Regions from separate parts of the Streptomyces sp. NPDC096193 genome, predicted to be linked through region 1. Evidence: riboswitches for the same ligand, from Rfam matches in the RefSeq annotation. Region 1 holds a riboswitch; each other region holds the start of a gene.
The links. A riboswitch is a leader RNA that binds a small molecule or an ion and turns the genes downstream of it on or off. The one in region 1 is predicted to bind cyclic di-AMP.
Positions count from the first base shown of each region.

Region 2: another riboswitch for cyclic di-AMP. It lies ahead of ABTX78_RS03265 (M23 family metallopeptidase); the one in region 1 lies ahead of ABTX78_RS27490 (M23 family metallopeptidase).
Region 3: another riboswitch for cyclic di-AMP. It lies ahead of ABTX78_RS33040 (transglycosylase SLT domain-containing protein); the one in region 1 lies ahead of ABTX78_RS27490 (M23 family metallopeptidase).

Region 1 is NZ_JBEOSJ010000023.1:15,688-23,565, forward strand. Features, by position in the region: gene trmB (tRNA (guanosine(46)-N7)-methyltransferase TrmB) at 1-730, shown strand, start outside; gene ABTX78_RS27485 (PrsW family intramembrane metalloprotease) at 837-2,183, shown strand; gene ABTX78_RS27490 (M23 family metallopeptidase) at 2,373-3,413, opposite strand; cyclic di-AMP (ydaO/yuaA leader) riboswitch at 3,425-3,581, opposite strand; gene ABTX78_RS27495 (PP2C family protein-serine/threonine phosphatase) at 4,077-5,216, opposite strand; tRNA gene ABTX78_RS27500 (tRNA-Met) at 5,393-5,466, opposite strand; gene ABTX78_RS27505 (hypothetical protein) at 5,566-6,156, shown strand; gene ABTX78_RS27510 (MerR family transcriptional regulator) at 6,230-6,979, opposite strand; gene ABTX78_RS27515 (RNA polymerase sigma factor) at 7,069-7,878, opposite strand, start outside.
Region 2 is NZ_JBEOSJ010000002.1:117,349-125,226, forward strand. Features, by position in the region: gene ABTX78_RS03250 (DNA gyrase/topoisomerase IV subunit A) at 1-1,846, opposite strand, end outside; gene ABTX78_RS03255 (M16 family metallopeptidase) at 2,011-3,354, shown strand; gene ABTX78_RS03260 (M16 family metallopeptidase) at 3,381-4,748, shown strand; cyclic di-AMP (ydaO/yuaA leader) riboswitch at 5,008-5,179, shown strand; gene ABTX78_RS03265 (M23 family metallopeptidase) at 5,193-5,978, shown strand; gene ABTX78_RS03270 (GntR family transcriptional regulator) at 6,295-6,972, shown strand; gene ABTX78_RS03275 (HPr family phosphocarrier protein) at 7,182-7,463, opposite strand; gene ABTX78_RS03280 (bifunctional acetate--CoA ligase family protein/GNAT family N-acetyltransferase) at 7,627-7,878, shown strand, end outside.
Region 3 is NZ_JBEOSJ010000036.1:24,339-32,216, forward strand. Features, by position in the region: gene lanKC (class III lanthionine synthetase LanKC) at 1-524, opposite strand, end outside; gene ABTX78_RS33030 (threonine synthase) at 704-1,921, shown strand; gene ABTX78_RS33035 (helix-turn-helix transcriptional regulator) at 1,918-2,565, shown strand; cyclic di-AMP (ydaO/yuaA leader) riboswitch at 3,014-3,168, shown strand; gene ABTX78_RS33040 (transglycosylase SLT domain-containing protein) at 3,171-3,986, shown strand; gene ABTX78_RS33045 (DUF1232 domain-containing protein) at 4,089-4,424, opposite strand; gene ABTX78_RS33050 (DUF6233 domain-containing protein) at 4,563-5,120, shown strand; gene ABTX78_RS33055 (hypothetical protein) at 5,283-5,972, shown strand; gene ABTX78_RS33060 (DUF1877 family protein) at 6,043-6,648, opposite strand; gene ABTX78_RS33065 (UDP-N-acetylmuramoyl-L-alanyl-D-glutamate--2,6-diaminopimelate ligase) at 6,684-7,878, opposite strand, start outside.

The DNA of each region.
Region 1 (7,878 bases):
CGCCCCCCGGTTCCCCGACGGGCCCACTCCCGATCCCGCCGGGTCGCATCACGAGCGGCGCATTCGGAGTTTTCAGCCGCGGCGCAGTCGTGTCACCGCCGGGCAGGGCGACGCTCTCAAGCGGCTCTGGCCCGTCTGGGGCTTCGACATCGACGGGCATCGCGTCCTCGACCTGGAGGCCATGTTCGACGGGCTCCCCGTCGTCCTCGAGATCGGCTTCGGCATGGGTGAGGCGACCGCCCAGATGGCCGCCGCCGACCCCGCCACCGGCATCCTCGCCGTGGACGTCCACACCCCCGGCCAGGGCAATCTCCTCGCCCTCGCCGAGCGCAACGGCCTCTCCAACGTCCGGGTCGCCAACGGTGACGCGATCATCCTCCTCCGCGAGATGCTCGCCCCCCGCTCGCTCGACGGTCTGCGCGTGTACTTCCCCGACCCCTGGCCCAAGAAGCGGCACCACAAGCGCCGGCTGATCCAGCCCGAGTTCCTCAGCCTCGTCGCCGGCTCGCTGAAGCCCGGCGCGATCGTGCACTGTGCCACGGACTGGGAGTCGTACGCCGAGCAGATGCTCGAGGTGCTCTCGGCCCATCCGGACTTCGAGAACACCCAGGAGCACGGCGGTTTCGCGCCACGACCCGACTTCCGGCCGCTCACGCGGTTCGAGGGCCAGGGCATCGACAAGGGCCACAAGGTGCACGACCTGCTGTTCCGCCGCACCGCGGGAGCCTGACCCGAGCGAACGGCGGCCGCGCGGCCGGCGGGGGGCCCGGCGGCGGCCCGGCGCACAGCCCCACGCACCGTCGCCCGTTGTCGGTGTCCCTCGTTAGGGTCAGTGGGTGTCCGAGTCGTCGCCCCCGCAGCCTCATCCGCCGCGCCCCGCGGTCCCGGCGTTCGAGCAGCAGCGTGTCGACGAGCTGCTCGCCGCCGTACCGGAGCGTGCCCGCTGGCGCTACAAGCCCCGCCGTGTCTCCCGGTTCTGGCACAGCAAGGCCGTCCGGGCCGGGGTGCTGATCACGCTCCTCGCCCTCTCGGGCCTCGTCATCCTGTCGCTGGTACGGGAGCAGACCGGCACCCAGGGCTTCCTGGTCGGCCTCGGGCTGGCGACCCTGCCGGTGCCCCTGCTCACCGCCGCGTTCCGCTGGCTGGACCGGGTCGAGCCGGGTCCCTGGCGGAATCTGCTGTTCGCCTTCGCCTGGGGCGCGTTCGCCGCCGCCCTCGTGGCAATCATCGCGAACACCTTCGCGACGCAGTGGATAGCCACCGCCACCGCGGACCCCACGGGCGCGGACACGCTCGGCGCGACGGTCATCGCGCCGGTCGTCGAGGAGAGCGCGAAGGCCGCGGCGATCCTGCTGATCTTCCGCTTCCGCAGACAGGAGTTCCGCGGGATCGTCGACGGCGTGGTGGTCGCCGGGTTCACCGCGACCGGCTTCGCGTTCACCGAGAACATCCTCTATCTGGGCAACGCCTTCGGTGAGGACCAGCAGATGGGCTTCTCCGGGATCGCCTCGGTGACGGCGGCGACGTTCTTCGTACGGATCGTCATGTCCCCGTTCGCACACCCGCTCTTCACCGTGCTGACCGGTATCGGCTTCGGCATCGCGGCACTGGCCTCACGGCGCATGCGCGTCCGGCGCATCGTCCTGCCGCTGCTCGGTCTGGCGTTGGCGATGGGCATGCACGCGCTGTGGAACGGCTCGACGTCCCTCTTCGGCCCGTGGGGCTTCTACCTCGTGTACGGGGCCTTCATGGTGCCCGTCTTCGGGCTGCTGACCTGGCTCACGATATGGAGCCGCCAGCGGGAACTGCGAACGATAGCCACCGAGTTGCCGGCGTACGCGGCGGCCGGCTGGCTGTCGGCGGACCAGCCGCCCGCCCTGGCGTCGATGCGGGCGCGCACCCTCGCCCGGGATGTGGCCCGGCGTATGCACGGGCCGACCGCGGCGCACGCGGTGTCGGAGTACCAGCACTTCGCGACCTCGCTGGCGTTCCTGCGCCACCGGGCCCACCGGGGCGCTGCGGACCCGGACTTCGTGGAGCGCGAGCAGGAGCTGCTGCACCATCTGTGGCAGCGCAGGGAGGTGGCGGCACCGGCGCTGACCTACGCGGCACGGGCCACCGGGCGGGTGCACGTGCCCCCGCCGCACCGCGACTACGGCGCGTACAACCCGTACCGGACCTGACCGCGCATTCGTACGGACCGGACCTGACCGGACACCCGTACGGACCGGACCCGACACCACACCGCACTGCGGCCCTGCGGGAAGGGCCCGGCGGCAAGACTGCCCGGCGACGAAACCGGCAGTCCTGGCGTCGGGGGGTGAGCGCCGGGACTGCCGGGGACCGGGATTCGCGGGAAGGGTCCCGCAGGATCAGGGAGTCAGGCCCTTGTCCCGCAGCCAGGCCATCGGATCGATGCCCGAGCCGCCGGGGGTGTGGACCTCGAGGTGCAGGTGCGCGCCCGTCACATTGCCCGTGGCACCCACGCGGCCGATCGTCTCGCCGGTCGCCACCTTCTGGCCGGCGCTCGCGGTCATCGACGACAGGTGCGCGTACCAGACCTCGGTGCCGTCCTCGAGTTCGAGAACGATGCGGTAGCCGTACGAGCCGGACCAGCCCGCCGACTTCACGGTGCCGCTGTGCACGGCCTTGGCGGGCGTACCCGTCGGGGCGGCGAAGTCCAGGCCGGTGTGCTGGCCCGAGGACCACAGGGAGCCGGACTCGCCGTACGTGGAGGTGATCGTGTACGAGGAGGTCGGGAGCGAGTAGCTCTTGGCCAGCTGAGCGAGGCGCTCGGCCTCCGCCTTGGCCTTCGCCTCGTCCTCGGCCTTCTTCTTCGCGGCCGCGGCCTTCGCCGCCGCCTCTTCCGCCTTCTTCTTCGCCGCGGCCTCGGCCTTGTCCGCCGCGGCCTTCGCTGCCGCCGCCTCGGCCGAGGCGACCGCCTTGGCCTGCTGCTGCTCGGCCTGCTGAAGGATCCGGGCGCGCAGCGCCTCGCCGGTGCCGCCCTGGCCGGTGTCGGAAGCGGTGTCGGCGTAGGCGATGCCCATCGCCGAGTACGTGGCCGCCTCGTCCACGACGTCCGAGGAGTCTTCGGACATGAAAGAACCGACGCCGGGAAGAGACTTGGCGTCGGGCAGATTGTCCGAGAGGGAGTCGGGAAGGGATATGGAGACCGCGGGTTTGTCCTGCGCGGTCGCGATGCCGCCCGCGCCGACCGCGGCGATCACGCCGACGCCGAGCACGGTGGAACTCCGGGCAAGTCCGCCGCGCTGCTTGGCGACACGGTGCCGACCGCGCACCGGACGGACGGAGTCCTCGGTGGGGTTCCACTCTTCGAGGGACCGCTCCGCGCCCTCCGCACCGAAGAAGTCATTGGCGAAGGGTGCTTCTGGGGCAGGCCTGTTGGACGCCACTGAGGCGTGCTCCTTTCCTTCCTTCTCGCCTACCGGGTTAGCTGACGGGTTCGGAGCAGGAAGGTCTCCTACGAGCGCCATCCGCCGCACAAGTCGCGGTGGAAGGTGCCCGATTCACCCCAAGGATTGGTTCCCCGGTTCCCTTGCGGAATTCGGCGCACGCGCACGGCGCCGTCCTGACGACGGCTGGGACGACCGCGCTGCGTTATCGAACGTTAATAGACGCGAGGACTGTATTCCAAGCTGTTCCGGGTGATCGTTAACGACTTCCCGCGGGACCAATCGGGACACAAGCAGCCGGAGTCGGGCGACTTGATCGACCTTCGGACTTCGTCACATTACTGACGGGTCGTCAAATGGTATGCGGAGGGGGATCTTCCCACTACGAAGCGTGCACGGCCGCCGGGAGCGGGTCGCGCCGGCGAGACCCCTGGCTCGTTCAAAGTGCCCGCGATCGCCTGCACCACTCATCAGGGCAAGCACCCCAGACGCGTTCCCCGACCCACCCAACTCATCCGGCAAGACCACCGAACCGTTCCTCATCCGGCCAAGCCCACCGTCACGTTCCGCAGCCCGCCCGCACACCTCGCACTGCCTCGCACTGCGTCGCACCGCCTCGCACGGCGAGAGACACCCGCTACGTACCCCCGGAGCCGGTGCCCCTCACACCGGCGGCACGACCGGCACCGTCCTGCGGCGCTCCTGCTGCCTCTCCGCCGGCCGGGCGACCGCCAGCAGCGCCATGTCGTCCCTCGATCCGCCGCCGGTGTACCGGCGCACGTCGTCGACGAGCGCGTCGAGCAGTTCGTCGGGCCCGGGGAAGAGCCGCCCGGAGAGCCGAGCGCCGGGATCGTAGAACTCGCCGGCCGCGTTGCGCGCCTCGCTGACACCGTCCGTGTAGAGCAGCAGGGTCGCCCCCGTCGGCAGCGAGTACTCCACCGCCTGGTCCGGCCAAGTCTCCAGATCGCCCATGCCGAGCGGCAGCGCGGCAATCGACGGCTTCAGGAACTCCAGGTCACCGTTGGCGTACAGCATGATGGGCTCCGGGTGGCCGCGATTGACCAGCCGGACGATTCCGGCGCCGCGCGGGATCTCCCCCAGTACGGCGGTGGTGAAGCCCTCGACCGCGTCCAGGCTGTCCCGGCGCGTGCCCTCGCGTGCCAGCGCCCGCTCGAGGCGCTGGGCGACGCCCTCCAGGGAACTCTCCTGTTCGGCCGCCTCCCGGAACGCACCGATGACCACGGCCACCGCCTCGACGGCCTCCAGCCCCTTGCCCCGTACATCGCCGACCACCAGCCGTACCCCGAAGGGCGTCTCCTGCACGGCGAACAGGTCGCCGCCGATGAACGCGTCGGCGAGCGCGGCCTCGTACCGTGCCGCGACGTGCAGCCCGCCGATCCGTTCGGCGGGCGTGGGCAGCACCGCACGCTGCGCGGTCTCGGCGATGACCCGGGCCGAGGCGAGCCGCTCACCGCTGCGTCTGACGACGGCGTTGATGAGCAGCGCGAGTCCGGAGACGGTGAAGAGCGTGAAGATCTCGGTGTACGCCGTGACCTCGCCGGCGGTCCGGTTGTAGAAGTGCAGCCCGAGCACCGCGAGGGTCGCCGTGATGCCGGTCACCAGCGTGGTGCGCAAGGAGAAGAACGGAGCGGCGATCAGCGGGGCGGCAGCGAACATCGGTACGGCCGTGAACTGCGCCGGGGTCGCCAGGTCGAAGACGAGCCCACCGATGATCATCAGCGTGGGCAGGGCGCGGATGAAGCGGCGGGCGCCGTACACGCGACTCTGTTGGAACTGCGCCAACGGTGCTCTCCTCCCCGGTCCGTCCACGGCTGCGGACGGTACCGCGCTCTACCCAGGCTGTCCGGAGCCGCGCCGCCGAGCGACTCTCCGTCGGCCAACCGGGCGAAACGCCGTGCCCACAGACGGGAAACAACAGCGGCCCGACACTCGAGACGAGTGCCGGGCCGCTGTGTCAGTAGCGGGGACAGGATTTGAACCTGCGACCTCTGGGTTATGAGCCCAGCGAGCTACCGAGCTGCTCCACCCCGCGTCGGTGAACACCACTCTACGCCATCCGGAGCAAGATCAACTCCAATTGAGGGTGCCCCCGCTCTGTCGCTCACGTTTCCGGTGGGTCACCATCTCGCGCATGAGGGGGAAACAGTCCGTGCCCAGGAACCTGCGTCCGTCGATCGTCCGCCCGCTCGTGCGCCGAAGGATCGGCCCTCTCGCCCGGGCGGCGGCGGCGCTGGTGGCGCCCGCCGTCGGCATGGCCGCGTACGTTTTCCACCCCGGCGTGCAGGACGACAAGCTGGCGGGCGCCCTGGCGAACAGCTCCCTCCCCCGTGCCCAGCTGCTGGTCATCGATCCCCCCGGCGGCTTCGAGACGGAACCGGGCAGCGGCCGTCTCGACGCGGACTTCCGTCTCCACTACAGCGCGGGCGGACGGCCCGGCTCCGTCCCCGGCGTCGACTACGAGGTCACCGCACGGCCCGACGCGGGCTGCCCCGAAGAACTCCCCGGCCAGATCGTCTGCCTGGACGCCGGAGACGGCTTCACCGTCGTCAAGCAGTGGCACGTGGACGGCACGGTGTCCCACTACGTCGTCCAGCGCCGCGGGACCCTGCTGCTGCGGGCGCGTACGGCCCCCGGCCTGGACGTGGAACGGCTGCGCAGCACACTCGCCGCCGCCCGCCCCGCGACCGACGAGGAGCTGGCGAGGGCGCTGCCCAACCGCTGACCACGCTCTGTCCACCCGCTGATCGGCGGCGGGAGGCCGGCGGCGGGGAGACCGGCCCGCGGGTGCCACGTGATCACTCGACGGTCAGGTGCCGCTCCCCGTACACCTTCATCGCGTCCCGGACCAGGACGGCCGTCCCCTCGCCGTACCGGTCGTACGCGGCGGTGAAGCGCGGATCGGCGACGTACATCTCGCCCAGACCGATGAAGTACGACTTCGAGGGCGTCGTGGTCGTCGACAGCCATCCGTACTGCCGCGCGGTGACCGCCTGCACCTCGTCGCTGTCGGCGGACCGGCCGTCCCGGAGCGCTTGCGCGAAGGCCTGGGCGATGGAGACCTGCTCGTCCTGGAAGGCGCGCTTCTCCTCGTCGCTCAGGGAGCGCCACCAGCGGTCGCTGTTCTCGTACGCGTCCCGGCCCCAGCGCTCGGTCACCTCTTCTTCGTACTGTGTGTGGTCGAAGCCGTCGAACACTTCCTCGGCCATGAGTTCTTCCCCTCTCTCGGTCTTGTGGAGAGTGGTCCGCACCGAGGCGATCTGCCGCCCGATGCGTTCGCGTTCCTGCTCCAGGAGGCGCAGATGAGCCCGCAGCGCGGCACCCGTGTCGCGTTGCCCTTCGAGCACCTCGGCAATCGCGGGCAGGCCGAGACCGAGCTCGCGGAGCAGCAGAATCCGCTGCAACCGCACGAGCGCGTCCGGGCCGTAGTAGCGATAGCCGTTGCTGCCCACCCGGGTGGGTTCGAGCAGACCGAGCTCGCCGTAGTGCCGCAGCGTGCGGCTCGTCGTCCCGGCGCGCCGGGCAATCTCCTGGATCGACCACTCCATGACTCAGACGCTAAATCTTTACGCTGCGTCAAGGTCAAGCGGCGTTTCGGGAGCGCTGGGCGAGCGGCGGTCCGGGAGCCGGGCGCGGCTCAGGGCAGCAGCCGGGACGCCCGGGCCCGGAGATAGCGCGCCTCGGGGATGCTCAGCGTGCGCCGGGCTGCCAGCTGGTAGGCGGAACGTGCCCCTTCGACGTCCCCCGCCTTCTCCAGCAGATGCGCCCGCACGGCCTCCAGCCGGTGGTGGCCGGCCAACCGGTCCTCCAGCCCGTCGAGCTCCGCGAGCCCGGCCTCGGGTCCGTGCACCATCGCGACGGCGACGGCCCGCCCGAGCTCGGCCATCGGCTCCGGAGCCAGCCGTACGACGAGGTCGTAGAGCGCGAGGATCTGCGGCCAGTCCGTGTCCTCGGCGCTCGCGGCCTCGTCGTGCAGCGCCGCGATCGCGGCCTGGAGCTGGTAGACCCCCGCCGGGCCCTGTCCCAGGGCTTCTTCCACCAGGGCCGTTCCCTCGTCGATCGCCGGCCGGTCCCAGAGCCCGCGGTCCTGCTCGTCGAGCGGGATCAGCTCCCCGTCCGGCCCGGTCCGCGCGGCGCTGCGGGCGTCGGTGAGCAGCATCAGCGCCAGCAGACCGGTGACGGCACCCTCCCGCGGCAGCAGACGGCGTATGGCCCGGGTGAGCCGGATCGCCTCACGGGCCAGATCGGCGCGGTGCAGCGCCCTGCCGGACGTCGCCGTATAACCCTCGTTGAAGATCAGATACAGGACCTGAAGCACGGCGGCGAGCCGCCGGTCGCGGTCCTCGGGGCCCGGCTGCCGGAACGGCAGGCCCCGGACCTTCTGCTTGGCCCGGCTGACCCGCTGCGCCATCGTCGCCTCCGGCACCAGATGGGCGCGGGCGATCTC
Region 2 (7,878 bases), on a different contig from region 1:
CGAGCGTGGTCAGGCAGATCACCGTCTCGTCCGTCTCCAGCGAGAGGAACTCCGAGAGCGGCGCACCTCCCGACAGATTCGGCGCGGACGCGGTGTGCGGCAGCTGCGGCAGGTCGATCACCGAGATCCGCAGCAGCCGGCCCGTCGACGTCACCGCTCCCACATCGCCTCGCGCCGTCGCGGGGACGGCGGAGACGATCACATCGTGCTTGGCGCGCTTGACCTCGTCGTCCGGGATCGGCTCGCCGGTGACGGTACGCGCCAGCAGTCCGGTCGAGGACAGCAGCACCCGGCACGGGTCGTCCGCGACCTCCAGCGCCACCGCCGCGACCGGCGTGGCACCGGACTCCAGCAGCACCGTGCGCCGGTCGGTGCCGAACTTCTTGGCCACCGCGGCCAGTTCGCCCGAGACCAGCTTCCGCAGCTCGGCGTCCGAATCCAGGATCGCCGTCAGCTCGTCGATCTCGGTGTTCAGCCGGTCGCGCTCGCTCTCCAGCTCCAGCCGGTCGAACTTGGTCAGCCGACGCAGCGGGGTGTCGAGGATGTACTGGGTCTGGATGTCGCTCAGCGAGAAGCGCTCGATCAGTCGCTGCTTCGCCTCCGCGGAATTCTCGCTGGACCGGATGAGCCGGATGACCTCGTCGATGTCGATCAGCGCGACGAGCAGGCCCTCGACCAGATGCAGCCGGTCGCGGCGCTTGGTGCGGCGGAACTCGCTGCGCCGGCGCACGACCTCGAAGCGGTGGTCGAGGTAGACCTCCAGCAGCTCCTTCAGCCCCAGCGTCAGCGGCTGGCCGTCGACCAGTGCCACGTTGTTGATGCCGAAGGACTCCTCCATCGGCGTCAGCTTGTAGAGCTGCTCCAGGACGGCCTCGGGGACGAAGCCGTTCTTGATCTCGATCACCAGACGCAGGCCGTGCGCCCGGTCGGTGAGGTCCTTGACGTCGGCGATGCCCTGGAGCTTCTTCGCGGAGACCAGGTCCTTGATCTTCGCGATCACCTTCTCCGGGCCGACCGTGAAGGGCAGTTCGGTGACGACGAGTCCCTTGCGGCGGGGCGTGACGTCCTCGATCACGGCCGTGGCACGGATCTTGAAGGTGCCGCGGCCGGACTCGTACGCGTCCTTGATGCCGGCGAGGCCCACGATCCGGCCGCCGGTCGGCAGGTCCGGCCCCGGGACGTATCGCATGAGGGTCTCGAGGTCCGCGCCCGGGTGCTTGATCAGATGGCGGGCCGCGGCGATGACCTCGCCCAGATTGTGCGGCGGCATGTTCGTCGCCATACCGACCGCGATCCCGGACGCGCCGTTGACCAGGAGGTTCGGGAAGGCCGCCGGAAGAGCGACCGGTTCCCGCTCCTGGCCGTCGTAGTTCGGCGAGAAGTCGACGGTGTCCTCGTCGATCGACTCGGTCATCAGCGACGTCGCGTCGGCCATTCGGCACTCGGTGTAACGCATCGCCGCGGGCGGGTCGTCATTACCGAGCGAACCGAAGTTTCCGTGTCCGTCGACCAGGGGCACCCGCATGGAGAAGGGCTGCGCCATCCGCACCAGGGCGTCGTAGATCGAGGCGTCGCCATGGGGGTGCAGCTTGCCCATCACCTCGCCGACGACACGTGCACACTTGACGTATCCGCGGTCGGGCCGCAGGCCCATCTCGTTCATCTGGTAGACGATGCGGCGGTGCACCGGCTTCATGCCGTCGCGGGCGTCGGGCAGGGCGCGTGAGTAGATCACGGAGTACGCGTACTCGAGGAAGGAGCCCTGCATCTCGTCGACGACGTCGATGTCGAGGATCCGCTCCTCGAAGTCGTCGGGCGGAGGGGTCTTCGTGCTGCGGCGGGCCATCGCGGCTGCTGCTCCTTCACGTACCGGATCTGGATCTGACGCGGACCATTGTGGACCGTCCCACTGACAACGCAGACCACGACCCGGGAACTTCGCCAGGTGTCAGCCCGCTTGCATACAGTGGCAGCACTCTCCATATCGCGATCGAAGGGACGTACATGCCCATGGGTCACACGGCCACAGCGCAGGCCGGCTCCGGCGGCCTGACAGCGACTGAGCATCGGCTGGCCAACGGCCTGCGCGTGGTGCTCTCCGAGGACCACCTGACCCCGGTCGCCGCGGTCTGCCTCTGGTACGACGTGGGCTCGCGCCACGAGGTCAAGGGCCGTACAGGGCTTGCTCACCTCTTCGAGCACCTGATGTTCCAGGGCTCGGGCCAGGTGAAGGGGAACGGTCACTTCGAGCTCGTGCAGGGCGCCGGCGGCTCGCTGAACGGCACCACCAGCTTCGAGCGCACCAACTATTTCGAGACGATGCCCACCCACCAGTTGGAGCTCGCGCTCTGGCTGGAGGCCGACCGTATGGGCTCCCTGCTCGCCGCCCTCGACGACGAGTCCATGGAGAACCAGCGCGACGTCGTCAAGAACGAGCGCCGTCAGCGCTACGACAATGTGCCGTACGGCACGGCGTTCGAGAAGCTGACCGCCCTCGCGTACCCCGAGGGCCACCCGTACCACCACACCCCCATCGGCTCGATGGCCGACCTCGACGCCGCGACCCTCGAGGACGCCCGCGCCTTCTTCCGCACGTACTACGCGCCGAACAACGCGGTGCTGTCGGTCGTCGGCGACATCGACCCGGAGCAGACGCTCGCCTGGATCGAGAAGTACTTCGGCTCCATCCCTTCCCACGACGGCAAGCAGCCGCCGCGCGACGGCTCCCTGCCGGAGATCATCGGTGAGCAGCTGCGCGAGGAGATCCGGGAGGAGGTTCCGGCGCGTGCGCTGATGGCCGCCTACCGGCTGCCGCACGACGGGACCCGCGAGGCCGACGCCGCCGACCTGGCGCTCACCGTCCTCGGCGGCGGCGAGTCCTCCCGGCTGCACAACCGTCTGGTGCGGCGGGACCGCACGGCCGTCGCCGCCGGGTTCGGCCTGCTGCGTCTGTCCGGCGCGCCCTCGCTCGGCTGGCTGGATGTGAAGACGTCCGGTGGGGTCGAGGTCCCGCAGATCGAGTCCGCCGTCGACGAGGAGCTCGCGCGGTTCGCCGCCGAGGGCCCGACGCCGGAGGAGATGGAGCGCGCACAGGCGCAGCTGGAACGCGAATGGCTGGACCGGCTCAGCACGGTCGCCGGCCGCGCCGACGAACTGGCCCGTTACGCCGTGCTGTTCGGCGACCCGCAGCTCGCGCTGACGGCCGTCAACCGCGTGCTGGACATCACCGCCGAGGAGGTGCAGGCGGTCGCCCAGGCCCGGCTGCGCCCCGACAACAGGGCGGTGCTGGTGTACGAACCGGTCTCCGCCGACCAGGACGACCAGAGCGACCAGGAAGAAGGGGCGGACCAGTGAGCGACGCCGCCGAGCCGTTGACCGCGATGACGTTCCACCCGCAGCCGCAGGCGGGTACCGCCAGGCCGTGGGCCTTCCCCGCGCCCGACCGCGGCACCCTGGACAACGGTCTGACCGTCCTGCGGTGCCACCGGCCCGGTCAGCAGGTCGTGGCCGTGGAGATCTCTCTCGACGCCCCCCTCGACGCCGAGCCGGAGGGCCTCGACGGCGTCGCCACGATCATGGCGCGCGCCCTGTCCGAGGGCACCGACAAGCACTCCGCCGAGGAGTTCGCCGCCGAGCTGGAGCGCTGTGGGGCCACCCTCGACGCCCACGCAGACCACCCCGGCGTCCGGGTCTCGCTGGAGGTCCCGGTCTCCCGGCTCCCCAAGGCGCTCGGGCTGCTCGCCGAGGCCCTGCGTGCCCCCGCCTTCGACGACAGCGAGGTCGAGCGGCTGGTGCGCAACCGGCTGGACGAGATCCCGCACGAGATGGCCAACCCGGCCCGCCGCGCCGCCAAGGAGCTGTCCAAGCAGCTCTTCCCGGCATCGCTGCGGATGTCGCGCCCGCGTCAGGGCACTGAGGAGACGGTGGCCCGGATCGACGCCGCGGGCGTCCGGGCGTTCTACGACGCCCATGTCCGGCCCGCTACCGCGACCGCGGTGATCGTCGGCGACCTCACCGGGGTCGACCTCGACGCCGTGCTCGCCGAGACCCTCGGCGAGTGGACGGGCGACACCGCGCAGTCCCGGCCCGTCCCGGCGATCACCGCGGACGACACCGGTCGCGTGATCATCGTGGACCGGCCCGGAGCCGTGCAGACGCAGCTGCTGATCGGCCGCGTCGGCCCGGACCGCCACGACCGCGTCTGGCCCGCCCAGGTGCTCGGTGCGTACTGCCTCGGCGGCACGCTCACCTCCCGTCTCGACCGCGTGCTGCGCGAGGAGAAGGGCTACACCTACGGCGTACGGGCCTTCGGCCAGGTCCTGCGCTCGGCACCCGACGGCACGGGCGCCTCTCTGCTCGCCATCAGCGGCTCGGTGGACACCCCCAACACCGGCCCGGCGCTGGACGATCTGTGGAAGGTGCTGCGCACGCTGGCGGACGGGGGTCTCACCGACGCCGAGCGCGATGTCGCCGTGCAGAACCTGGTGGGTGTCGCCCCGCTGAAGTACGAGACGGCGGCGTCCGTCGCGAGCACCCTCGTCGATCAGGTCGAGCAGCACCTGCCCGACGACTACCAGGCGCAGCTGTATGTGCGGCTGGCCGAGACGGGCACGGTGGAGGCGACGGCAGCGGCCGTCAGCGCCTTCCCCCAGGACCGTCTCGTCACGGTGCTCGTGGGTGACGCGTCCGCGATCGAGGAACCGGTCAAGGCCCTCGGCATCGGTGAAGTGACGGTTGTCACCAGCTGATTGAGGCCGTCGCCCCGCTTCTGCTTCTCGGCGGAGCGGCTTCCGCCTCCCGGTGGAGCGGTCTTCGCGGTCCGGTGGGCGCGGCCAGGGAACCCCGGCATCACACGATGCCGGGGTTCCGCTGTTTGCCCGATTTGCTGCGGGGCTTCCCCTCTGCCCTGTGGCATGCGCTACAAACAGGGCTGTCTGTTTGGTGATTGAAAGTTGCCACGCTTAGCGTCGGTCCGGCTGTTCGCCAGTACCGCCGCATCCGCGGCACGGACAGCCATCGCCGAGTCCCCGTCAGGCGCGAGCCTGGGGAGCCGGGGACCCACACGCAGTCCCTGGGGTGAATCGGATGCCTTCGCAGCTGTGCCGCGGCGGAGGCGCCCGTAGGAGACCTTCCTGCTCCGAACCCGTCAGCTAACCCGGTAGGCGAGAAGGAAGGAAAGGACCAGCCACTTCATGGCGTTCGCCCGTCCCACCGGGAAGCACCGTGCCCCGAACCGTGTGACGCGCAGAGGCGCGAGCATCGCCGGCGTCGCGGCCCTTGCCACCACCGGCGTCATCGGAACCCTCGCCTCTCCGTCGCTGGCCGCCGAGACCGGATCCGCCGCGTCCGGCACCGTCACTCTCGAGAGCACCGGCCTGAGCACGGCCGTCGGCGCCGACTCGCTCGCCACCGAGATAGCCGACCAGGCCGCGGCGCAGGAGCAGGAGGCCGAAGAGGCCGTCGCCCGCGCCAAGGCCGCCGCCGAGGCCGAGCGCAAGGCCGAGGCCCGCGCCAAGGAGGCCCGCGAGGCCCGGGAGCGTGCCGCCCGCGCGGCCGAGCGCAAGCGCCTGAACGCCTTCGTGTCACCGGTCTCCGGCTCGTACGTCTCCACCGGCTACCGGGCCGGCGGAGCCGTCTGGTCCTCCGGCACCCACACCGGCATCGACTTCCACGCCGCCACCGGCACCCCGGTGCACGCGGTCGGCGCGGGCACCGTCGTCGAGGCCGGCTGGGGCGGCGCCTACGGCAACAACATCGTGATCAAGATGAATGACGGCTCGTACACCCAGTACGGCCACCTGTCGTCGCTGAACGTCTCGGTCGGCGAGACCGTGACCCCTGGCCGGCAGATCGGCCTGGCCGGCTCGACCGGCAACACCACCGGGCCGCACCTGCACTTCGAGGCCCGCAGTGGCGCCGAGTACGGCTCGGACATCGACCCGGTCGCGTACCTGCGCTCGCACGGCGTCACCATCTGAGCCGCGTGACCGTCTGAAGCCCGCGGATCGTCCGGGCCGGCGGATCATCTGAGCCCGCAGACCGTCCGGGCTCGCAGATCGTCCGGGCCGGCGGATCGTCCCGGCCGCACCCAAGGCCCCGGCCCACCGCCGGGGCCTTCCGCGTGGGCCGATGTGTGCGCAGGCGCGGGCATGTCGCGTGGTGGCAAGCCGGCGACTGGCCAAAAGATATCCATGAATGCCCGCCGGGCATCGGAAAATGTGGACCGCTGCAATAGAGTCACCGAACGGTCGTCAATCGGCTGCGTTTCGCGCGGATTAAAGCGGAGGTTCGGTCATGCGCATTCCCGCGCACTCGGTATGCACGGCGATCCGCGACGACATCGTCTCCGGTGTGTTCCGGCGCGGCAGCAGACTCACCGAGGAGCAGCTGGCCCGCCGTTACGGCGTCTCGCGCGTCCCGGTGCGCGAGGCCCTGCGGACGCTGGAGTCCGAGGGCTTCGTCACCACCCGGCGTCATGCGGGCGCGTGCGTGGCGGAGCCGACCGAGCGGGAGGCGGCCGACCTGCTGGAGGTGCGGATGCTGCTGGAGCCGTTGGGTGCGGCCCGGGCGGCACAGCGGCGCACCGAGGCCCATCTCAAGGTGCTGCGCGGCCTGGTCAGGCTGGGCCAGGAGCGTGCTCGCCGTGGTCAGGGCGAGGATCTGCGTTCGCTCGGCGGCTGGTTCCACGAGACGCTCGCCCAGGCTTCCGGCAGCCCGGGCCTGATCGCTCTGCTCACCCAGCTGCGGCACAAGATCGCCTGGATGTACGTCGTGGAGCAGCCGGCCGCGCCTGTCGAGTCGTGGGCGGAGCACGGCGCGATCGTGGACGCCGTCGCACGGGGCGACGCCGAACGGGCCCGGGCGCTGACCGCCCTGCACGCCGAGCGGGCGGCGGCAGCGCACCGGCCGCGGAGCACGGAACGCGTGAGGACTTCGCAACATTCCGTAAACACCGCGAGCGCCCGCAATTAACAGTCGCGCCGTATACAAAGAGGAAGCATTCCGCGGGGGCTTCTTTTCTGCTGTCCGGATTCCTTTCACGGGACCGGAAAGTCCGGCGGAGTCGTCCGAATATCCAAGGGTGCCCGGGAAATGGCGGACGAGCCGGTCCGGGAAAGGAAAAAGCCGCGGCTTCCCGTATTCGGGACGCCGCGGCTCCTGGCCGCCGGACCGTCGGGTGGTCAGACGGTCTCGGGAAGCTCGTCGAGGCCCTCGGCCACCAGCTTGGCGAGCCGGTCAAGGGCGGCGTCGGCGCCGTCCGCGTCGGAGGCCAGCACGATCTCCTCGCCACCCTGGGCGCCCAGGCCGAGCACGGCGAGCATCGAGGCGGCGTTGACCGGGTTGCCGTCGGCCTTGGCGATCGTCACGGGGACGCCGGAAGCCGTGGCGGCACGGACGAAGATGGAAGCGGGGCGGGCGTGAAGGCCCTCGGCCCAGCCGACGTTGACGCGGCGCTCAGCCATGGTGTTGCCCTTCAAGTCTTAGCGGTTGTCTAGACCAGTCTCTCATGTACGGTCGCGGGTCGGCACCGGCCCCGGGTCCGACCGCGGACGCCTGCGGGCCATCCTCAGACTGCCGCGCCCCAACACCCTCCGCGACCGGTGATCGCGCCGTACGCTTTCTGCCATGCAGACCCAGCCGGACCACGCCTACCCCGCTCACTGGGAAGCAGACGTGGTGCTGCGCGACGGGGGCACCGCGCGCATCAGGCCGATCACCACCGAGGACGCCGATCGCCTGGTCAGTTTCTACGAACAGGTCTCGGACGAGTCGAAGTACTACCGCTTCTTCGCCCCCTACCCCCGGCTGTCCGCCAAGGACGTCCACCGGTTCACCCATCACGACTACGTGGACCGGGTGGGTCTCGCGGTCACGGTC
Region 3 (7,878 bases), on a different contig from region 1:
CAGTGCCGTCTGGTGAAGCTGCCGTAGCGCAGGTGGACAGGTCCGTCACCCCAGCGGATGTCACTGAGGATGTACGGACCGGCCTCGCCGGCCAGGAGAGCGGCGAGCTCCTCCGCGATGGCGCCGCACTGCTCGTCGTCGGCCGGATAGACAGTGATGAACTTGCCGCTGCCGGCCCGGTCCGCGTACTTGGCGTTGCGGTTGTGCAGCAGATACCGGCTCGGCATGAACTTGAAGGCGATGTCCCGTGCGACGCAGTAGGTCCACACCCGGGCGAGGACCGATTCGGCGTTGTCGAGACAGGCTGAGACATGGACCTTCCAGCCCTGGGAGGGCAGTTCGGTGTCGACCGGGCGGAGTGCGAGCCAATCGCCGGACTGGTTGCGCTGCCAGCCGGCGGGGACGGGGCGGCGTGCGGGCTCGTACAGGGAGGTGCGTCCGGCGTTGTCGGTGAGCGACAGCCGGTGCGGCGCGTCATAGAAGTGCCGGTCTGCGTCGCAGAAGACGGCGTACCCCTTGTTCACGCGAACTCCCTCGGTCGATGACGGCACTGACGCTGTCACGCCGTGGAGAGGCTCCGACAGTCACGGCTGTCACCTTCGACCTGTGCAGAACGCACGGGTAACAACCGCCCTGCCGGTCACCTTGGTGTTTTACTGTTCGTCCATCGCTGGATAAAGTGTCCAGCATCATGGTGGGCAGGATGGGCGGGAGGAAACTGGTGGAAGACCGGCGCGGACCCGAGGACCTGCATGGCGGCGAGGATCTGTCCGGCGGCGAAGAGGTGCCGGTACCTGTTCCGCACCTCGTCGACGAGCGTTCCGGCAGGACGTACGAGCTCGACGCCCGCCGCTGGCGCGGTGACGACGGCGCGCCGCTGAGCGTCTCGCCGCTGCCGGGCCTCACCCCGGCGGACATCGACAGCGGCACGCGTTCCCTCTGGCGCTACCGCGCTGCGCTGCCCTCGGCCGTCGGCCGGCCGGTCACCCTGGGCGAGGGGAGCACCCCGCTGCTCGACAAGGAGTGGGACGGCGCGCGCGTCGGCTTCAAGGCGGAGTGGTTCAACCCCACCGGAAGCTTCAAGGACCGTGGCAGCAGCGTCATGATCTCGGCGCTGGCGGCAGCCGGGGTGTGCGAGGTGATCGAGGACAGCTCGGGCAACGGCGGCTCGTCGGTCGCCGCCTACTGTGCCGCGGCCGGTATCGGAGCCTCGATCCTCGTGCCGGAGGGAACCTCACCGGCGAAGGTGCTCCAGACCCGGGCATTCGGCGCCACCATCGAGCCCGTCCCCGGCGGGCGGGACGCGACCGCCGCCGAGGCCCTGCGCCGCTCCGACCGCACGTGCTACGCCGGGCACAACTGGAACCCCTTCTTTCTCCAGGGCACCAAGACTCTTGCCTACGAGCTGTGGGAGGACCTCGGCTTCGCCGCCCCGGACACGGTGGTCACCGTGGCAGGAGCGGGCAGCCTCGTCCTCGGCCTCGATCTCGGGTTCTCCGAACTGCTGACGACGGGTCAGATCAGCAGGCGACCACGGCTGTTGGTGGCGCAGCCCGCCGCGTGCGCCCCCATCCATGCCGCGTTTCACGGCGCCCCGGCACCCTCGTTCGGCCCGACGATCGCCGAGGGTACCGCCATCCGTACGCCCGTCCGGCTGCCCGAAGTGGTGGCCGCCGTCCGCCGGTCCGGTGGAGACATGGCGGCGATTCCCGAGGCCGCCATCGTCGGAGCCGTCCGCCGACTCGCCGGCACCGGGCTGTACGTCGAACCCACGAGTGCGACCGCCGTAGCGGCCATCGATGTCTTCCGGGAGCGGGGCGTCATCCGCGAAGGAGAGACGATGGTGGTGGTGCTGACCGGTTCCGGGCTCAAGGCGGCGACCGCGATGGGGAACGTGTTCACGGAAGGCACTGTCGCGTGAGCGCCGCGGCCCGGGGGCACGAGCGCGCGGAGGACGAACTTCTCCTGCGCGAAGGGGAGAAGATCGTCGTCGCACTGGGGCGGATGTTCCCGGGGCTCTGCGAGGTCGTCCTGCACGACCTCCGCGATCCGGACCATGCCGTCCGGGCGATCGAGAACAACCTGTCCGGCCGCACCGTGGGTGACCCGGCGACCGAACTCGGCCTCGCCCGGATCGCGGATCCCGACTACCCGAGCGTTCTTCAGAATTACCCCAATCGCTTTCCCGACGGCCGTCCCGCCAAGAGCACTTCCATCGGTCTCAAGAACAGCAGGGGCGACTATGTGGCGGCGATCTGCCTCAATCTGGATGTCTCCCTCTTCGCCACGGCGGCCCGGAGCCTCGCCGGACTGGTGCGAACCGAGGAGCCCGACGTATCGCTGGAGGAAACTCTCCGGGCCCGCAGCAGCGGCGAACTGCGCGCGGTTGTCGAGGAGTTCTCTGCCGCGCGGGGTCATACCCCGCGCAGCCTCGATGCCGCATCCCGGCGTGCATTGGTGCGTTCGCTCAAAGAGCGCGGCTTTCTTCAGGTGAAGCACTCGGTGCAGGCGCTCACGGACCTCCTGGGCGTCTCCCGGGCGACGGTCTACAACTACCTCCGCTGAGGGCTGCTCCGTGATTGCCGGTGGACAGCGCGCGGCGTCGGATGCGGGGCTCGGACGGCGGAGGGCCGCGAAAAACGGGCATAAAGGGCAGGGCTATGTCCGAAAAGTCATGGCATAGGTAATTATTCGCCATGCGGCGCAATGTCCGAATTAGGGGAACCGGAGGGGATTTACTTTCTTTCGTGCGGCCCCGCGGACTGCTCGACTTCGCAATTGGTTGCAGTGAAATGGGTCACTCCGCAGGGAAATCGCGATCAATGCCCGTCGGCCCAGATCTGTTCTGTGTAAAGAAAGTTGAACCTCTCGCCCGATGCGGCCCGGCGGTATTTACCCCCATTGGATCATCCCGGGGGGTTTACGTCGGGAATTCGGGGCTTGTTCCGTCCGGCTCGCCTCGCTTAACGTCACGGTCAATCCGGGTGGAACGCCGAATCCTGCCGCCACCCGTAAACCACGACCACTGACCCATGGCAGGAGCGGGGGAACCAGGTAAGCCGCCGATCCGTAACCCGGAACGGCTCGGGGTCAAGTCGCATTCAATGCGGCCGGGCATCTCCAGTCCGCACCCGACAGCTCACCTCGCAGGCGACGGAGAGGAATGCGTCATGGCTGCAAAGGGTAAGCACCGCCGTCCCAAGACCAGTTCATTGACCCGGGGCATTGTCGCCGCGGGCACGGGTGGGGCCGCTCTGGTCCTCCCGGTGATCGGGGCGACCACCGCCGGCGCCGCCCCGGCGACGACGCACCCGTCCCTGGGCCACCAGGCCGTGGCCCCCGCCGCGCCGGCTCCCGCGAAGAAGGCCCCCTCGACCTACTCGGTCGTCGCCGGTGACTCCCTGTCCTCGATCGCGGACCAGCTCGCCGTGAGCGGCGGCTGGAAGAAGCTCTACCAGGACAACCGCAGAGCCGTCGGCGCGGACCCGGCACTCATCCACCCCGGCCTGAAGCTCTCCGTCGGCAAGAAGGCCACGGCGGACGCCCCCACCCCGGCCAGGACCTCCACCGAGCGGGCGGACCGCTCCGAGCGGGCGTCCACGCCGGCCGTCGAGACCGTTGCGAAGGCCGCGCCGGCCGAGCAGGCCGCACCGGCCAAGAGCTACACGAACGACCTCGACGGCTGGATCAAGGAGTCGCTGGACGTCATGGCCCAGCACGGCATCCCCGGCTCGTACGAGGGCATCCACCGCAACATCATGCGTGAGTCCTCGGGCAACCCGCTGGCGATCAACAACTGGGACTCCAACGCTGCGGCCGGAACCCCCTCCAAGGGTCTGCTCCAGGTCATCCAGCCGACGTTCCTGGCCTACCACGTGCCCGGCACGGCGATGGACAGCTACGACCCCGTCGCCAACATCACCGCCGCGTGCAACTACGCCGCCGACCGCTACGGCTCGATCGACAACGTGAACGGTCCCTACTGAGCCGCCGCCCACTGAGCCGAGGCCTGACACGGCGCGGCCCAGCAGCGCCGAGGCGCCGGTCCCACCTGACGGGGGACCGGCGCCTCGGCGCTTTCGCGAACCTCAGAGTTTCTCCAGGGGCTTCTCGAGCGACCGCCGGCGTCGGACGGAGCCCTGCAGAGGCCCACGCGCCGCGGCCGCCGCGGAGTGCAGAGCCCGCAGCGCCAGCAGGAGCACTCCTATGTCGTCGAGAAAGATGGGGTCTGGAAGCAGATCGACCGGGCTGACGGCGTAGACGAGCGAGCCCCAGAAGAGTGCCTTGTTCTTCAGCGGCACCCCGGCCTCGCGCAGCACGGCGCGCGCCTTCACCACCCTGACCGCCAGCACCACGGTCACCACCAGCATCGCCAGAACCACAGCCGCTGCGACGATCAGAGTGACCGTCAGTTCGGTACTCATCGTGCGGTCTCCTCGGGGTGGACGCCGGTCCGTCTCTACCCGTGTTCCCTCCGCGCCGGCGTCCATGGGCATACGGGGGCAGTTGTCCCTCGAACCGGTGACCCGCGCCGCTCAGGGGTCACGACGTACGGTGGGGGGATGAACGCAGACCCGCTGCCGCCGATCGTGGTGGTTCTCCCGGACGGACAGGAGGTCCGTGGCCTGGTGCACTCCCGGCTCCAGACCTCGCGCGGATGGATGTACCAGGTCGGTGTGCCCATGTGGCGGACGACGGCCGAGGAGTGGGTGGAGCCGGCCGAGTTGGCGCTGTGGGTGCCCGCCGAATACGTCCGGCCCATGGAGGGTGTCCCGTACGAGGACATCCCCACCCAGCAGGCGGCACCGGCGTCCGCGTCCGCAACTGCCGCTGCGGTACCGCCCGCTGCCGCGGCACCCGCACCCGAGCCGGACGGGGTGCTCATCCCCGCGGCAACCCCCGCGGTGGAGGCGGGTGAGTCGCGGCGGGCCTGGCGCATCGAGCGGTTGCCGCGGGAACGCGGCCGCCCCGGCTGGAACGTGGTGCACGTCCATGACTGCGAGGACGCGGACGACGGCGATGTACTCGACCTCGACCAGACCCTGATGGTGCTCCGGCGCCCGGGCACCAGAGCCTGCGCGAAGTGCGGCGCCGCCGAAACCCTGACCCCGTTGCAGTGAGAGCGGCAGTGTGACCGAGGCGGTCGAAACTGCCCGAAGTCTTCGAACAGCATGACTCGTTGTGAGTGTGAGCACCGTCGATACCTCCCCGGACGTTCAGTGGAGCGTTGTTTGTAGGTAGCATCCGGCACCACAACTGGTATGCGAGGAAAGTGAGCTGTCATGCCGGAGCACAACCCCAACCACCTCCAGTCCCACTACGCCCAGCAGGTTGCCGCCGACCTGGAGAACAACTCCTCCGAGCAGGAGCGCATCAGGTCCGAGGTGGCCGCGTTGCAGGCACAGCTGGAGACGTTGCAGAAGGACCACGAACTGCTGGTGAGCATGCAGGCCGCTCTCGGTGGCACACCGGCGAAGAGCACTAAGGCGGCCAAGGACGCCAAGCCGGCGAAGACCGCCACGGGCGCCAAGGGCGCTACCGTCCCGAAGGCGCGACGCGCGAGCGGATCCGCAACCACGGTCGCCGCAACCACCGCCAAGGACCAGAGCAAGGCCGCCAAGAAGCCGGCGGCAACCACCACCGCGAAGAGCTCCACCGCACCCAGGACCACCACGGCGGCCAAGTCCGGCACCGCGCCCAAGACCACCGCCACGCCCCTGCGGGAGCTCGCCGTCGGCATCCTGGGGCGGCGCCAGGAGCCCTGGTCCGCGGCCGAAGTCACCGAGGAGCTGACACGTGCGCACCCCGACCGCCCGCTGACCGTGCAGTTGGTGCGCAACGCCCTCGAGGCGTCCGTCGCCAAGAACCAGAGTGAGCGCTCCAAGCAGCAGAACTCCGTGTACTACACGGCGGTCGGCAAGAAGGCCGCGGCGGACGAGCCGGCGGTTGCGGCGAGCACACCGGACGCCTGACACCGGCTGCGCGACACCCCTCGGGCGCCCGCCGGGCAGGTCCGCCGACGGACACACCCCCGCCCGGGGGTCAGGAGACTTCCTTGATGACGGCGTTTCCCGCGGCCGCGGCTCGCGCGTAGAAGCCACGCACGATGTCCACGCCGGCGGCCAGGGAACCGTCCTCGATGACGCTCTCCGTCCGAAGGGTGCCGTCCGGCTGCCGGATGTCCGTACTGAACGAATAGAAGGTGGCCTTCTCCAGGAGGTCGCCACGACATGCGATCAGTGTCGGGACGTCGAGGCCCTGAAGGAAGGAGTGGACGGCACTCACCCGGTCCGGCATGAGCAACAAGGGGTTGTAGAGCCGTCCTTGGTTGCCGCCCCGCTCGGCGAGGACGAGTCCGCCCATCACCACGTCACGGGCGGGCGCCGGTGCGGTGGTGAGCAGTTCACCATCCTCGTCGAAGCTCTCGGCGCCGGTGAGCAGCACATGAAGGGCGTCCCAGTTGCGGCGGACCTCGCTGGTCTCCTCGATCACCCTTGGGTAGGCCGTCCCGTCCTCGTCGTCCTCGAACACGACGTCGTTCCAGGCGAGCCGCAGCCGCTCCCGTCCGGCCGACGGGCCCTCCGGGTGCTCCAGGAGCTCTGCGATCTGCGCTGCGTCGTGCCGTGTGAGCGTCAGCCATAGGGACATCCCGCCACCCTACGGAGTGTGGCGCTCCCGCACGATCACCGGCCGACGGTGTTCTGTGCGGCGGCGAGTTCGCGCACCGTTGCCATGTCGCTGAAGGGCAGCAACTGCTCGCCGACGATCTGGTAGGGCTCGCTGCCCTTGCCCGCGACGAGAACGATGTCGTGCGGTCCGGCGGCGGCGAGGGCGATGCCGATGGCCCGGCGGCGGTCCGCGCACCGTTCGAAACGGCTGTCAGCGGCCAGCAGGCCGGGAGTGATCTGGTCCAGGATGGCTTCGGGGTCCTCGTCGCGCGGGTTGTCGGAGGTGAGGACGACCAGATCGGAGAGTCTCCCGGCGATCTCGCCCATCTGCGCGCGCTTGGTGGTGTCCCTGTCGCCGCCGCAGCCGAAGACGGTGATGACGTCTCCTTCGGCGAACTCCCGGATGGCGGCGAGGACTTTCTCCAGCGAGTCGGGCGAGTGGGCGTAGTCCACGATCACGGCGGTGCCGGACGGGGTCTGGTATCGCTCGAAGCGGCCGGGGACGGGAGGCATCGCGCCGAGCGCGGCGATGAGTCCCGGCAGGTCATGGCCCAGCAGGTGGCAGGCCGCGACGGTGGCCAGTGCGTTCGACACCGAGAACCGTCCCGGTACCGGGACGGCCGCCGGGTAGTCCTGTCCGGCGTGATGAAGGGTGAAGCGTGTGCCGAACGCGTCCATACGGAGACCGCTCGCCCGGTAGTCGGCCTCGCTGTCGATGGCATAGGTGGTCACCGCGCCCGGCATCATCGCGCTGATGCCGGCGCCCACCGGGTCGCCCGCGTTCACCACGGCACGTCGGCACAGCCCCTGGAACAGCCGCAGTTTGGCGTCCCGGTAGTTCTCCATCGTGCCGTGGTCGTCCAGGTGGTCCTGGGTGAGGTTGGTGAAGATGCCGACGTCGATGAAGGCGTTGTCGACGCGGCGGTTCAACAGGCCCATCGAGGTGGCCTCCAGGACGACCGTGCTCACCGCGCGGTCGCGCATATGGCCCAGCAGGTATTGGAAGTCGGGGGACTCGGGGGTGGTGAGGACGGACCTCGGCATGGGGATCAGCTCGTCGCCGATCCGGCTGCCGGCCGTCCCGATGACACCCACCCGGGCCTCTTCGGAGATCCGCAGCACGGACTCCACCATGTACGACACCGAGGTTTTCCCGTTGGTGCCGGTCACGGCGATCATGTCCATCTGCCGTCCGGGCTCGCCGTAGAAC